3 regions of the Pseudomonas hygromyciniae genome follow, and region 2 is predicted to be linked to each of the others. Evidence: riboswitches for the same ligand, from Rfam matches in the RefSeq annotation. Region 2 holds a riboswitch; each other region holds the start of a gene.
What was found. A riboswitch is a leader RNA that binds a small molecule or an ion and turns the genes downstream of it on or off. The one in region 2 is predicted to bind cobalamin.
Positions count from the first base shown of each region.

Region 1 (4,059 bases), 880 kb from region 2:
GGAAGGTCTGAGGATGGACCTGAACGAAATTGCGAATTTTCTGACAGAATATGCCGCAATTTCGTTCACCCATTGGAAGACCTCATGCTCAGCCTCAGCAAAACCGCCGCCCGCCTGGCCCTGGCGCTGACCGTCAGCCTGGGCGCCAGCCCGCTGTTCGCGGCCGCCAAGCCGGCCGCAGCGCCGCCGGATGACTTCCAGATCGTCTCGACCCTGGACGGCAAGTTCACGTTCACCCTGCCCAAAGGCTATGTCGCCGACGCCTTGCCCCCAGGCGCACAAGCCCAGGGCACCGCTGGCGCCAACGGCACGATGTATATCAACCAGGCGACAAAAAGCGTGGTGGTGGTGGCCCAGACCTTGCGCAATGACGGCATCGACCTGCAGGACAACGAACCGCAGTTTCTTGATAGCGCGGTTGAAGGTTTCCTAAAGGACGTAGGCACCAGCCTGCCGGACTACAAAAAACTGGCGCAGAAGAAACTGCTGATCAAGGGCGTGGGCCTGCGCCAGGTCGATGGCACCGCCAAAATGGGCGGCGGCAAGACCTTGAACTCGACCTTCCTCGCCGGCTCTGGCAACCGGTTGCTGGTGATCCAGGCCATTTCCCGGGCGGACGATGTGAAGGGGCATGAGTTGCTGGTAAGGCAGATCACCAGCGGCAAATAACCCCGCCAGGTCAAACAACAAACATCCAATGTGGGAGCGGGCTTGCTCGCGAAAGCGGTGTGTCAGTCAATACATCGACTGACTGATCCGCCGCTTTCGCGAGCAAGCCCGCTCCCACATTTTTTTGATTGCATTCCAACAGCCAGAACGCCTAAGGCTTGCGCAGCAGGTAAGTATCCATGATCCAGCCATTGGCCTCGCGCGCCGCCTTGCGCACGCGCTCGATTTCCCCGGCCACTTCGGCCACCTTGCCGCTGATCAGGATTTCATCCGGCGTACCCAGGTAAGCGCCCCAGTAGATGTCCATCTGCTGATCCGCGCTCCGGTAAGAGTCCTCGGCATCCAGCATCACCACCAGCGTATCGGCATCACTGGCCTGCCCCGCCGCCAGCCGGCGCCCGGTGGTGATCTCGATGGAGCGGCCGATGCGGTTCAATGGCACCTTATGCTGGGCCGCCAGAACCTGGACGCTGGTGATCCCGGGGATGACCTCGAACTCAAACACGCAGCTGCCACTGGCCAGGATCGCCTGCAGGATACGGATCGTGCTGTCGTACAACGCCGGATCGCCCCAAGCCAGGAAAGCGCCCACTTCACCGTCGGCCATGTGTTCGTTGATCATCCGCTCGAACGTCTGCTGCTTGTCGCGGTTCAGATCCTGCACCGCCGTGGTGTAGTCGATCTCGCCGCGCACACGCTCGGGGCAGTCGGCTTCGACAAAGCGGTAGGCATGCCCGGCGTCGATATAGGTCTGGCAGATTTCCCGGCGCAGGTCGATCAGCTTGTCCTTGCTCTGGCCCTTGTCCATCAGGAAAAACACGTCGGTGCGGTTAAGCGCTTTCACCGCCTGCATCGTGATGTAGTCGGGGTTGCCGGCGCCAATGCCGATGATCAGGATTTTTTTCATGGGGGTGTTCTCTGTGCGGGGCCGGGATTTTGCCATGTTCGCGCCGATCAGGTCTTGTGCGTTTCCAGGCGCAGACGCCAGACGTTGTTGAAGTGCAGTTCGGTGGACGACAGCGGCTCCACATCAATCAGGTAAAACATAGCGATGGGTGCTTGCATGACATGAAGCAAAGCGGCACGAATCACCGATGGGTGCGTCACCGCCAGCACATGGCCGGGCTGCGCTGTGAGGTTTTCCAGCCACTGGCTGACGCGCTCGCACAACTGCAGCACTGACTCGCCACAATGAGGCGCGCTGGCGCTGTCGGTGAGCCAGGTCGTCAGTTCGTCGCGGTCGATGTCATTGATATCCAGGCCGCGCCAATGACCGACATCCATATCGCGCAACCCGTCATCAATCGTCGCGTGCTCACCGAACAGCGTCGCCGTTTGCCGGGTCCTGGTCTCAGGCCCGCACAACAGGCGTGGCGCTTTTTTGAAACGTGCGGCCAGACTCAAGGGCGACGGCGGCGTTTCCAAGGCTTCATCAAGGGCGAAATGCCCACGCTTTTGCGCACGTGTCGCACCATGGCAAATCAGCGTCAATCGGGTGCTCTGCATGGACGTGCGGCTCTGGTGATCAAGCGAAGCAAACATATTACAACGATCCAGACCCACCGGTTCGACCACTAGAGAAGTTGACCAACGGTTGCTGGAATGTTCAGATGCCGCCCTGTTTCAGGTGCCTCATGCCGCCGTGCATGGGGTGAAACGGGAAACCGGTACGCTCGATCGAGCAAGTCCGGTGCTGCCCCCGCAACGGTATTCGCGTGACCCCTTCGACACACCACTGTGGCTAGAACGCCATGGGAAGGTGAAGGGTTCGATACGCGAGAGCCCGGAGACCGGCCTGGAATTTCTGTTTGGCAAAATCCTGCGGTGGGCGGGCATGGGCCGGTATTGGCGTGTGCTCGATACCTTCTCCTGCGTGCTTCTGCGAAGATACTTTTCGAGAAGACTATGATTTTTCAACGCGGCGTCACTTCTGGCCCAACCTTGCTGTTGGGTTGTCTGTTCAGTCCCCTGCTACTCGCTGACAATAGCGCCCTGGAACTCAAGGCACAGACCGTTTCCGCGCCGTCGGTGGAATCCACCACCGTCGCCGACATGGCCCAATACGGCAGCAAAGTCGAGATCGTCACCCGCGAACAGATCGAACGCGCCGGCCCCAGTGCCGATATCACGCGGGCGATGCAGATGTTCATCCCCGGTTTCTACGTGGCCCCGAAAAACGGCCCGTTCGACTACGGCACCTATTCCCTGTTGGGCGGGCGCAATGACGACACCCTGATCCTGCTCGACGGCGTACGCCTGAACAACCGCCTGTACGGTGGCCTGTACCTGGATACCTTGCCGGCCAACGCCGTGGAACGCATCGAAGTGCTCAAGGGCGGCCAGAGCCTGCTGTTCGGCACCCAGGCCGTGGCGGGGGTCATCAACATCGTCACCCGCAGCCCGCAGACGCGCGACGTATCCGGCGAAACCAACCTGGGCGTCGATACCTTTGGCGGTACCACCGGCGACGCCCGGGCCGAGCGAATTTTCAGCAATGGCCTGGGCGACCTGGGCTTGCTGGCCTATGTCAGCCATAACGTGTCCGAGGGCTACCAGCCGTTTCGCAACCGCGACATGAGCAACGTCACTGACAAGAAACGCTCCTACGAAGTCACCACACTCGGCGCCAAGGCCATCCAGTCCTTGGGCGATGACTCGCGCCTGGAGCTGTTTTACCAGTACACCGACGCCAACCTGGACTTCGCCCGCGCCACCCACAACCGCAAGACCACCAACGACCGCGTGCAGCAAATTGCCACGGCGACCTTCGAACAGAGCATCAACGAGCGGCTGAGCTACTTCGTCAAGGGCCATATCAACGACTGGGATACCCGCTACTCACGGATCAACAACACCGCCAACGGCGGCACCGTGGTGCGCAATCACAACGACTACTGGGGCTTTACCGACTGGGGCGTGCAGGCCGAAGGCAAGGCCGAGCTTGCGGGCGGCCATGTGCTGGTGTTCGGTTCCGACAACCAGTGGTTCAAGGGCCAGGACGACGTGCTGGTCATCGATAACAACAAGGCCGAAGCCCACGCCTTGTACACCCAGTTGCGCCCGCAGATCGACGCCCTGCCCGACTGGCACCCGAGCCTTGGCGTGCGCCACGAAACCATGAGCGGCGGCGACAGCGCCACAGTCGGCATGCTCACCTCGCTCTACGACCTCAACGCCAACTGGGCCCTGCGCGGCCAGTACGGTACGGCCTACAAGCTGCCCAATGCCGAGCAACTGTTCGTCAACGAACCCGGCGACGAGCTCGGCAACCGCAACCTCAAGCCGGAGAAAAGCCGCAACGCCGAGCTGGGCCTGGACTACAAGGGCCTGCTGGCCGACCGCGAGTTCAGCGCCAGCGTGACCCTGTTCAAGCGCAAGATCACCGACTTG
Region 1 covers NZ_CP070506.1:2,293,340-2,297,398, reverse strand. The annotation lists gene JTY93_RS10055 (monovalent cation:proton antiporter-2 (CPA2) family protein) at 1-11, shown strand, start outside; gene JTY93_RS10050 (DcrB/PsbP domain-containing protein) at 85-669, shown strand; gene cobF (precorrin-6A synthase (deacetylating)) at 821-1,576, opposite strand; gene JTY93_RS10040 (histidine phosphatase family protein) at 1,624-2,175, opposite strand; cobalamin riboswitch at 2,278-2,482, shown strand; gene JTY93_RS10035 (TonB-dependent receptor plug domain-containing protein) at 2,575-4,059, shown strand, end outside.
Region 1: linked by a shared signal. The riboswitch ahead of JTY93_RS10035 (TonB-dependent receptor plug domain-containing protein) and the one ahead of cobW (cobalamin biosynthesis protein CobW) in region 2 are both predicted to bind cobalamin.

Region 2 (4,059 bases):
TGTCGCGCGCAAACGGTTTGCTAGCGTCGCTTCAAGAACTAATAGCGACAAGATCGACATTTCGACCCTGCTGAGCAAAGCCGGAATCGACAAACTGACGTTCGTCCGCAAACTGTCTGGCAAAGCGGGTGAGACCTTTCTGGACTACAACCGCAGCAAAAATCAGTCGACATTGGCCATCGACCTGACGGGGAAGGGGTGTTTCGACTTTTTCGTCAGAAGTCATGGCCCGATCAATCCGCCCGATCTCATCACCAAGGCTGCGGGCGCACAGCACTACACCTGACGAATTGAGATCCAGGGCAGTGAGCAAGGCCGCTGGTCGCGCGCCTTGCCCGTTGTACATGCACTGCGCGATCCGTTCTCCAACCCTATCCTGTCTGGTTTTATGGGGTTGGTATTCCCCTGCAAGGGATGTTTGCAGTTTCGTCAGGCCTATCGATTGCTGGTGGGACAGGTGCCTGGCTGATCAGGTTTTATCCTTAGGATACAAATCTGATTCTAGGCTTGTTAGGCAGCCTGTTGATCAGGGAGTCAAGGTTGGCATGATCGAACCTTTGGTCTTGCAATCCTCGCCCATCCCAAGTGAAACCAACTCCGATATCCAACTCGTTAAGCAGGCGAGAACGGTTGAGAAGTTCCTTGGCAACTGCTGACGCGTGTGTAGAAAAGGTTCGAGTGGTAGGCAGCAGGCCGGCGGCTTCTTTCAATTCATTGAAGTTAACGTACTTGTCACCGGCCCCTGCTGCGTACTCATTAAAATGGTTCTTCACCTCTTGGAGTAGACGCTTGTTGCTGTAGGACGAAGGAGAGCGCACTTGAGATGATGCCCTCGGTGTCGCACGCGTTGTGCGATTGCTGCCGCTGGTGTCATCCGTCCATTGGTTCTGGGCAGTGTCGGTTTTAGCGGGGATTTGCTGGTTGCGGTTGTCGCCCAGCGTGAGGGGCGGGGTGTAGATGCTATTGGGTTGAAGTATTGAAAGTGTCATGACAGATCCTCGAATGTATTGCTGTATTGGGCGCTCACCGCAATTGCACTCCTGTAGCAGTGCCGACAGGGCTGCAACTGGACGAGCCGATAGGTGTGTGGCGCTCGCAACAAATCCGTTCCTCGTCGAGATGCGCAAAGTCATACAGAGTTTTAATCCAAGCTGGCGGGTAAATTATTGATCTCGGCTTGCCGACATTGACCCGCTCACTGGCACTGCGTAGCCTTGCGCCTTCGAGGTTCTTCGGCCCAGGTCGAAGCTAAGAAGGGAACGCGGTCGATGCCGCGGCTGCCCCCGCAACTGTAAAGGGTTCATCTGACTGCCACGCCACTGCCTGAACAGGCGGGAAGGCGCAGTCAGCGCCAGCCACAAGGCCGGCAAGCCCCAAGCCAGGAGACCTGCCTCGCAACCGATTTTCCAATTCAACCGGGCGGGGTGATCCGGTGACGAAATCTGCCGCTGCGCGCCGTCGCAGGGCCTATCGTCCCGTATGCCCGCCCCAAAGGGCATCCGATGAAAACACTGGCCAAACTCCCCGTCACTATCGTCACCGGCTTTCTGGGTTCGGGCAAAACCACCTTGCTGCGCCATATGCTGGACAACGCCCAGGGCCGCCGCATTGCCGTGATCGTCAACGAATTCGGCGAACTGGGCATCGATGGCGAGATCCTCAAGCAGTGCTCCATCGGTTGTACCGAGGAAGAAGCCAACGGTCGGGTCTATGAGCTGGCCAACGGCTGCCTGTGCTGCACCGTGCAGGAAGAGTTCTTCCCGGTGATGCGTGAACTGGTGGCGCGCCGTGGCGACTTGGACCATATCCTCATCGAAACCTCCGGCCTGGCCCTGCCCAAGCCTTTGGTGCAGGCCTTCCAGTGGCCGGAAATCCGCAGCGCCTGCACGGTAGACGCGGTGATCACCGTGGTCGACAGCCCGGCCGTGGCTGCCGGCACCTTTGCCGCGTTCCCGGACCAGGTCGACGCCCAGCGCAAGCTGGATCCCAACCTGGACCACGAATCGCCACTGCACGAGCTGTTTGCCGACCAACTGGCCAGCGCCGACCTGGTGATCCTCAACAAAACCGACCTGATCAGCGCCGAAGACCTGGCCCGTGTACGCCTGGAAGTGGCCGAAGAACTGCCGCCCGCGGTGAAAATCGTCGAAGCCAGCAGCGGCCGTCTGCCCCCTGGACGTGTTGATTGGCCTGGGCGCGGGTTCCGAGGAGCATATCGACGGGCGCCATAGCCATCACGATCACCACCACGAAGGTGAAGACGATCACGACCATGATGCGTTTGATTCCATCTCCATCGACCTGCCCCAGGCGGATGAAGCGCTGCTGCTCGACGCCCTGACCCAATTGGTGGTGCAGCACGGCATCCTGCGGGTCAAAGGCTTCGCCGCGATCCCCAACAAACCGATGCGCCTGCTGATCCAGGGCGTGGGTACGCGCTTCGACAAGCACTTTGACCGCGCCTGGGGGGCTGATGAAGCACGCATCACGCGCCTGGTGCTGATCGGCCAGGACCTGGACGCAGCGGGCCTCGAAGCGCAATTGCGCGCCGCCCTTAGCGTTTAACCCATGCATCTGCTCAGGACCCAGCCCGGTGGTTTCGTCTCCGATGACAACATCGCCGACCTTGGACAAACTCCCGCCGAGCTGGTGATCCTGTGCAGCGGTGATTCCAGCCTGGCGCTATTGGCCGAAGCGGCCCAGCAACTGCCCGACGACTATCCGAGCCTGCGCCTGGCCAACCCGATGCAGGTGCAGAACCACGCGTCGGTGGACCTGTATGTGGACGAAGTGCTGCGCCACGCCAAGGTCATCCTGATATCCCTGCATGGTGGCATTGGCTATTGGCGCTACGGTATCCAGCGCCTGGTGGAATTGGCCGAGCAGGGCGTGCAGTTGATCCTGGTGCCGGGGGATGACCGTCCCGATCCCGAACTCAGTGGCCTGAGCACCGTGGATGCGCCAGCGCGTGACCGCCTGTGGCACTTTTTGCGCCAGGGTGGACTGGGGAATGCACTGGATTTCTATCGCTGCCTGGCCAGCAGCTATCTGGAGCGCGATTACGCCTGGGGCGAGCCGCAAACCCTGCCGCGCACCGCGATTTATCATCCGCACAAGGCCAATGCGCGCCTGAATGACTGGCAGGCAGACTGGAACGCCGCATGGCCGGTGGCGGCGGTGCTGTTCTACCGCTCGCACTTGCAGGCGGCCAATACCGCTTTTATCGATGTGTTCTGCCAGCGCCTGCAGGCCGCGGGCCTCAACCCGCTGCCAATGGCGGTGGCCAGTTTGAAAGAGCCCGGCTGCCTGACGGTGGTCGAGGATCTGCTGGACGAGGTGGGGGCAGCGGTGATTCTCAACACCACCGGCTTTGCCCAATCCAGCCCCGAAGCGCCCCATCTGCGCCCGTTCCGCCGCAATATCCCGGTGATTCAGGCCATCTGCGCCCAGGACAACCAGCCCGGCTGGGAAGCCAGCGAGCAAGGCCTGGGCCCGCGCGACCTGGCCATGCACATCGCCTTGCCAGAACTGGACGGGCGGATCATCAGCCGCCCCATCAGCTTCAAGGACCTGGCTTGGCGCAGCGAGCGCAGTCAGTCGGATGTGGTGTGCTATCGCGCCGCGCCCGAGCGCATGGATTTCGTGGCCGAGCTGGCACGGCGCTGGGTCGAGCTGGCACGGGTGCCGAATGCTGATAAACGCATCGCCCTGATCCTCGCCAACTACCCGACCCGCGACGGGCGCATTGGCAACGGTGTGGGCCTGGATACCCCGGCCGCCGCCTTGAATATCCTGCGCGCTCTGCAAGCGGAGGGTTATCCGCTGCCATCCACCTTGCCAGACAGCGGCACGGCCTTGATCCACGAGCTGCTCGGCGGTGTGACCAACGATCTGGACAGCCTCGACCTGCGCCCCTGCCACCAAAGCCTGGGCCTGGACGATTACCAGGCGATGTTCAATCGCTTGCCCGAGGCCAACCGCCAGGCCGTGTTGGCACGCTGGGGCTCGCCCCATAACGATCCGATGTGCCGTGACGGGCGCATGATGATCGCCGGCCTG
Region 2 covers NZ_CP070506.1:3,168,833-3,172,891, reverse strand. The annotation lists gene JTY93_RS13850 (M10 family metallopeptidase C-terminal domain-containing protein) at 1-286, shown strand, start outside; gene JTY93_RS13845 (hypothetical protein) at 483-989, opposite strand; cobalamin riboswitch at 1,209-1,409, shown strand; partial or broken gene cobW (cobalamin biosynthesis protein CobW) at 1,503-2,565, shown strand; partial or broken gene cobN (cobaltochelatase subunit CobN) at 2,569-4,059, shown strand, end outside.

Region 3 (4,059 bases), 1.5 Mb from region 2:
TGCCCATGTCGACCTCGGCCCGCCTAATTCTTCTTGTTTGCGCCGCGCTGCTCAGTGCCTGCGCCAGCCGTCCTTCACCTGCGCCTGTGGCCGTCAAGCCCAAGCCGGTATTCAACTACACCACCCAGAACTTTTCGCCGGTTGCCGAAGATGTGCTGTTTCGCGCCTTGGGCCTGGTCGGCACGCCTTACCGCTGGGGCGGCAACACGCCGGACTCGGGGTTTGATTGCAGCGGCCTGATTGGTTTTGTCTACCGCGATGCCGCTGGCATCTCGCTGCCGCGCACCACCCGCGAGTTGATCGTGATGCGTGCCCAGGACGTGCGTGAAGATGCGCTGCAAACCGGCGACCTGCTGTTTTTCGCCACGGGCGGTGGCTCCCAGGTTAGCCATGCCGGGATCTATGTGGGTGAAGGGCGCTTCGTCCATGCGCCACAAACCGGCGGTACGGTGAAGCTTGATACCCTGTCCAAGGCCTATTGGCAGAATGCCTACCTGAGCGCCAAGCGCGTGTTGCCGGCCGAGCATCTGGCGCGTAACCCTTAAGACCTGCACCGATCAAAAATGTGGGAGCGGGCTTGCTCGCGAAAGCGGTGAATCAGTAACAGATGTACTGACTGATCCACCGCTTTCGCGAGCAAGCCCGCTCCCACATTGGTTTTGTGGTGTTGTCGAGTCCTGCTATTTAGCAGCCGACACCCGCCACACCTTATTCCCCCACATCATCCGCCACCAACAACCCGCCCTGCTGATCGATCACCACACCCACCGGCCGGCCCATGGCTTTCTCATCACTGTTGAGAAAGCCGGTCAGCACATCCACCGGTTGCCCCTTCGGCTTGCCCCCCTCAAATGGCACAAAGATCACCTTGTAGCCACTGTGCGGCTTGCGATTCCACGAACCATGCTGGCCGATAAACGCGCCATGGCTAAATTGTGCCGGCAGCGTATTACCTTCAGCGAAGGTCAGTCCTAGGGACGCAGTGTGTGGCCCGACGGCGTAGTCTGGCGCAATGGCCTTGGCTACCAGGTCCGGGTCCTGCGGCGTGACCCGTACATCCACATGTTGGCCGTAGTAACTGAACGGCCAGCCATAGAAGCCGCCATCCTTGACCGAGGTGATGTAGTCCGGCACCAGATCGCTGCCGATTTCATCGCGCTCGTTGACCGCCGTCCACAGCTTGCCGCTTTGCGGCTCCCAGGCCATGCCATTGGGATTGCGCAGCCCGGAGGCAAAAATCCGCTGTTTGCCGCTGGCCCGATCGACTTCCCAGATCGCAGCGCGGCCCTGTTCGGCTTCCAAGCCGTTTTCGCCGACGTTGCTGTTAGAGCCCACGCTCACATACAACTTGCTGCCATCCTTGCTGGCCACCACGTTTTTCGTCCAGTGGTGGTTCAGCGGGCCGCCCGGCAGGTCGATGACCTTGGTGCCTGGCGCCTTGATCGCGGTTTCCCCCGGTTGATAGGGGAAGCGCAGCAGCTTGTCCGAATCGGCCACATACAGATCGTTGCCCACCAGGGTCATGCCAAACGGCGAGTTGAGGTTCTCCAGGAAGACCGTACGGGTTTCCGCCACGCCATCATGGTCGGCATCGCGCAACAGGGTGATGCGGTTCGGGCTGGGCACACCTGCGCCGGCGCGGCCCATGACCTTTTCCATGACCCAGCCGCGAATGCCCTTGGAGTCATCCGGCTTGGGCGGCGCGTTGGTCTCGGCCACCAGCACGTCGCCATTGGGCAATACATACAGCCAGCGCGGGTGGTCCAGGCCTTCGGCGAAGGCGCCGACCTGGGTACCGGCGGCGGCCTGGGGCTTGGCGCCATCGGGCCAGCCAATGGCGGGGGCGATGTTGACGGTGGGGATCAGGGTTTTGTTCGGTTCCGGCAACTTGGGCGAGGGCCCGGTGCCGTCGGAGACCTGCAAGGTTGAGCTTTCCCCGCAGGCGGCGAGTGCGCCTGCGGCCATGATCAGTACGGCGAGTCGGGTCTTGTGCATGTTTTTCTCCTCAATGCCTGTAGTCATAGAGGTACGGTGCGTGGCGATGGTTCAAGTGCGTGGCCGGCTTTAATTGACGCTGTACCCCCAACCCACTAACCTTCGCCGCTTGTTTCAGGTGCTCTGTGACGTACGCGTCGACCGAGTGAAACAGGGAAGCCGGTGAGTGCGCGCACTTTTCTACAGTGCGGCCACGATCCCGGCGCTGCCCCCGCAACGGTAAATGAGTCAAGACGCTGCTTTTGCCACTGTATCGCGTGCGATATGGGAAGGCGCATCGTCGGCCCGCCCTGGTCAACAGGGCGCCACTCATGAGCCCGGAGACCGGCCTGATTCATCCAACAGCATCACGGTGGGCGATGCTTGGCTTCATAGAGATTGTCTTTTCCTGCCCGCCGTTTTTGTCCAGCCCCAACGGAGAGCTGCCATGACTGATTCCCCTGATCGTGACGAACGCCACCTGGCGCGCATGCTGCGCAAAAAAGCGGTGATTGACGAGCGCATTGCCAATTCACCGAATGAATGCGGTTTGCTGCTGGTATTGACCGGCAATGGCAAAGGCAAAAGCAGCTCGGCCTTCGGCATGCTCGCCCGCGCCATGGGCCACGGTATGCAATGTGGCGTGGTGCAGTTCATCAAGGGGCGCAACAGTACCGGTGAAGAGTTGTTCTTCCGCCGCTTCCCCGAACAGGTACGGTTCCACGTGATGGGCGAGGGCTTTACCTGGGAAACCCAGGACCGCCAGCGCGATATCGCCGCCGCCGAAGCGGCCTGGAAAGTCTCCCGGGAAATGTTGCAGGATCCGTCCATCGGCCTGGTGGTGCTGGATGAGCTGAACATTGCGCTCAAGCACGGTTATCTCGACCTGGACCAGGTGTTGAGCGACCTGCAAGCCCGGCCACCGATGCAGCACGTGCTGGTCACCGGTCGCGGCGCCAAGCCAGAGCTGATTGAAATGGCCGACACCGTCACCGAAATGGGCATGCTCAAGCACGCGTTCCAGGCCGGTATCAAGGCACAGAAAGGCATCGAACTTTGAACCAGCCGCGCCATTGCCCTGCCGTGCTGATCGCCGCGCCGGCGTCAGGCCAGGGCAAGACTACCGTCACCGCCGCCCTGGCCCGTTTGCACCGCAACCTAGGGCGCAAGGTCCGGGTGTTCAAATGCGGCCCGGACTTTCTTGACCCGATGATCCATGAGCGCGCCAGCGGCGCGCCGGTCTATCAATTGGACATGTGGATGGTGGGCGAGCAGGAAAGTCGCCGTTTGCTGTGGGAAGCAGCGGGGGAGGCGGACCTGATCCTGATCGAGGGCGTGATGGGCCTTTTCGACGGCACCCCCCTCCAGCGCCGACCTGGCGCGCCACTTTGGCGTGCCGGTACTGGCGGTGATCGACGGCACCGCCATGGCCCAGACCTTTGGCGCCCTGGCGCTGGGGCTGGCGCGTTACCAGGCGGACCTGCCGTTCGCCGGGGTCTTGGCCAACCGCGTCGGGACCGTGCGCCACGCGCAATTGCTCGAAGGCAGCCTGACCGAAGGCCTGCGCTGGTACGGCGCGCTGTCCCGGGAAACCGGGATCGAACTGCCGAGCCGCCACCTGGGCCTGGTGCAGGCCAGCGAGTTGAATGACCTGGACCTGCGCCTGGATGCGGCCGCCGAAGCCCTGGCCGGCAGTTGCGAGGTAGCGCTGCCACCGCCGGTGGAGTTCGCCGCGCCCGAGGTGATCTCGGCCGAGCCACTGCTGGCCGGCGTGCGGATTGCCGTGGCCCGGGATGAAGCCTTTGCCTTCACCTATGGTGCGAGCCTCGACTTGCTGCGGGCGATGGGCGCCCAATTGCATTTCTTCTCGCCGATCCATGACCGCGTGTTGCCCGACGCCGACAGCCTCTATCTGCCCGGTGGCTACCCGGAGCTGCATCATCAGGCGTTGTCGCAAAACACCGCGATGCTGCAGGCGATCCGCGCCCACCACGGCGCAGGTAAGCCGTTGTTGGCCGAATGTGGCGGCATGCTCTATTTGCTCGACTCATTGACCGATGTCGAGGGCACTCGCGCCGAACTGCT
Region 3 covers NZ_CP070506.1:1,657,537-1,661,595, forward strand. The annotation lists gene JTY93_RS07280 (C40 family peptidase) at 6-545, shown strand; partial or broken gene JTY93_RS07285 (PQQ-dependent sugar dehydrogenase) at 681-1,995, opposite strand; cobalamin riboswitch at 2,095-2,342, shown strand; gene cobO (cob(I)yrinic acid a,c-diamide adenosyltransferase) at 2,423-3,034, shown strand; partial or broken gene JTY93_RS07295 (cobyrinic acid a,c-diamide synthase CobB) at 3,031-4,059, shown strand, end outside.
Region 3: linked by a shared signal. The riboswitch ahead of cobO (cob(I)yrinic acid a,c-diamide adenosyltransferase) and the one ahead of cobW (cobalamin biosynthesis protein CobW) in region 2 are both predicted to bind cobalamin.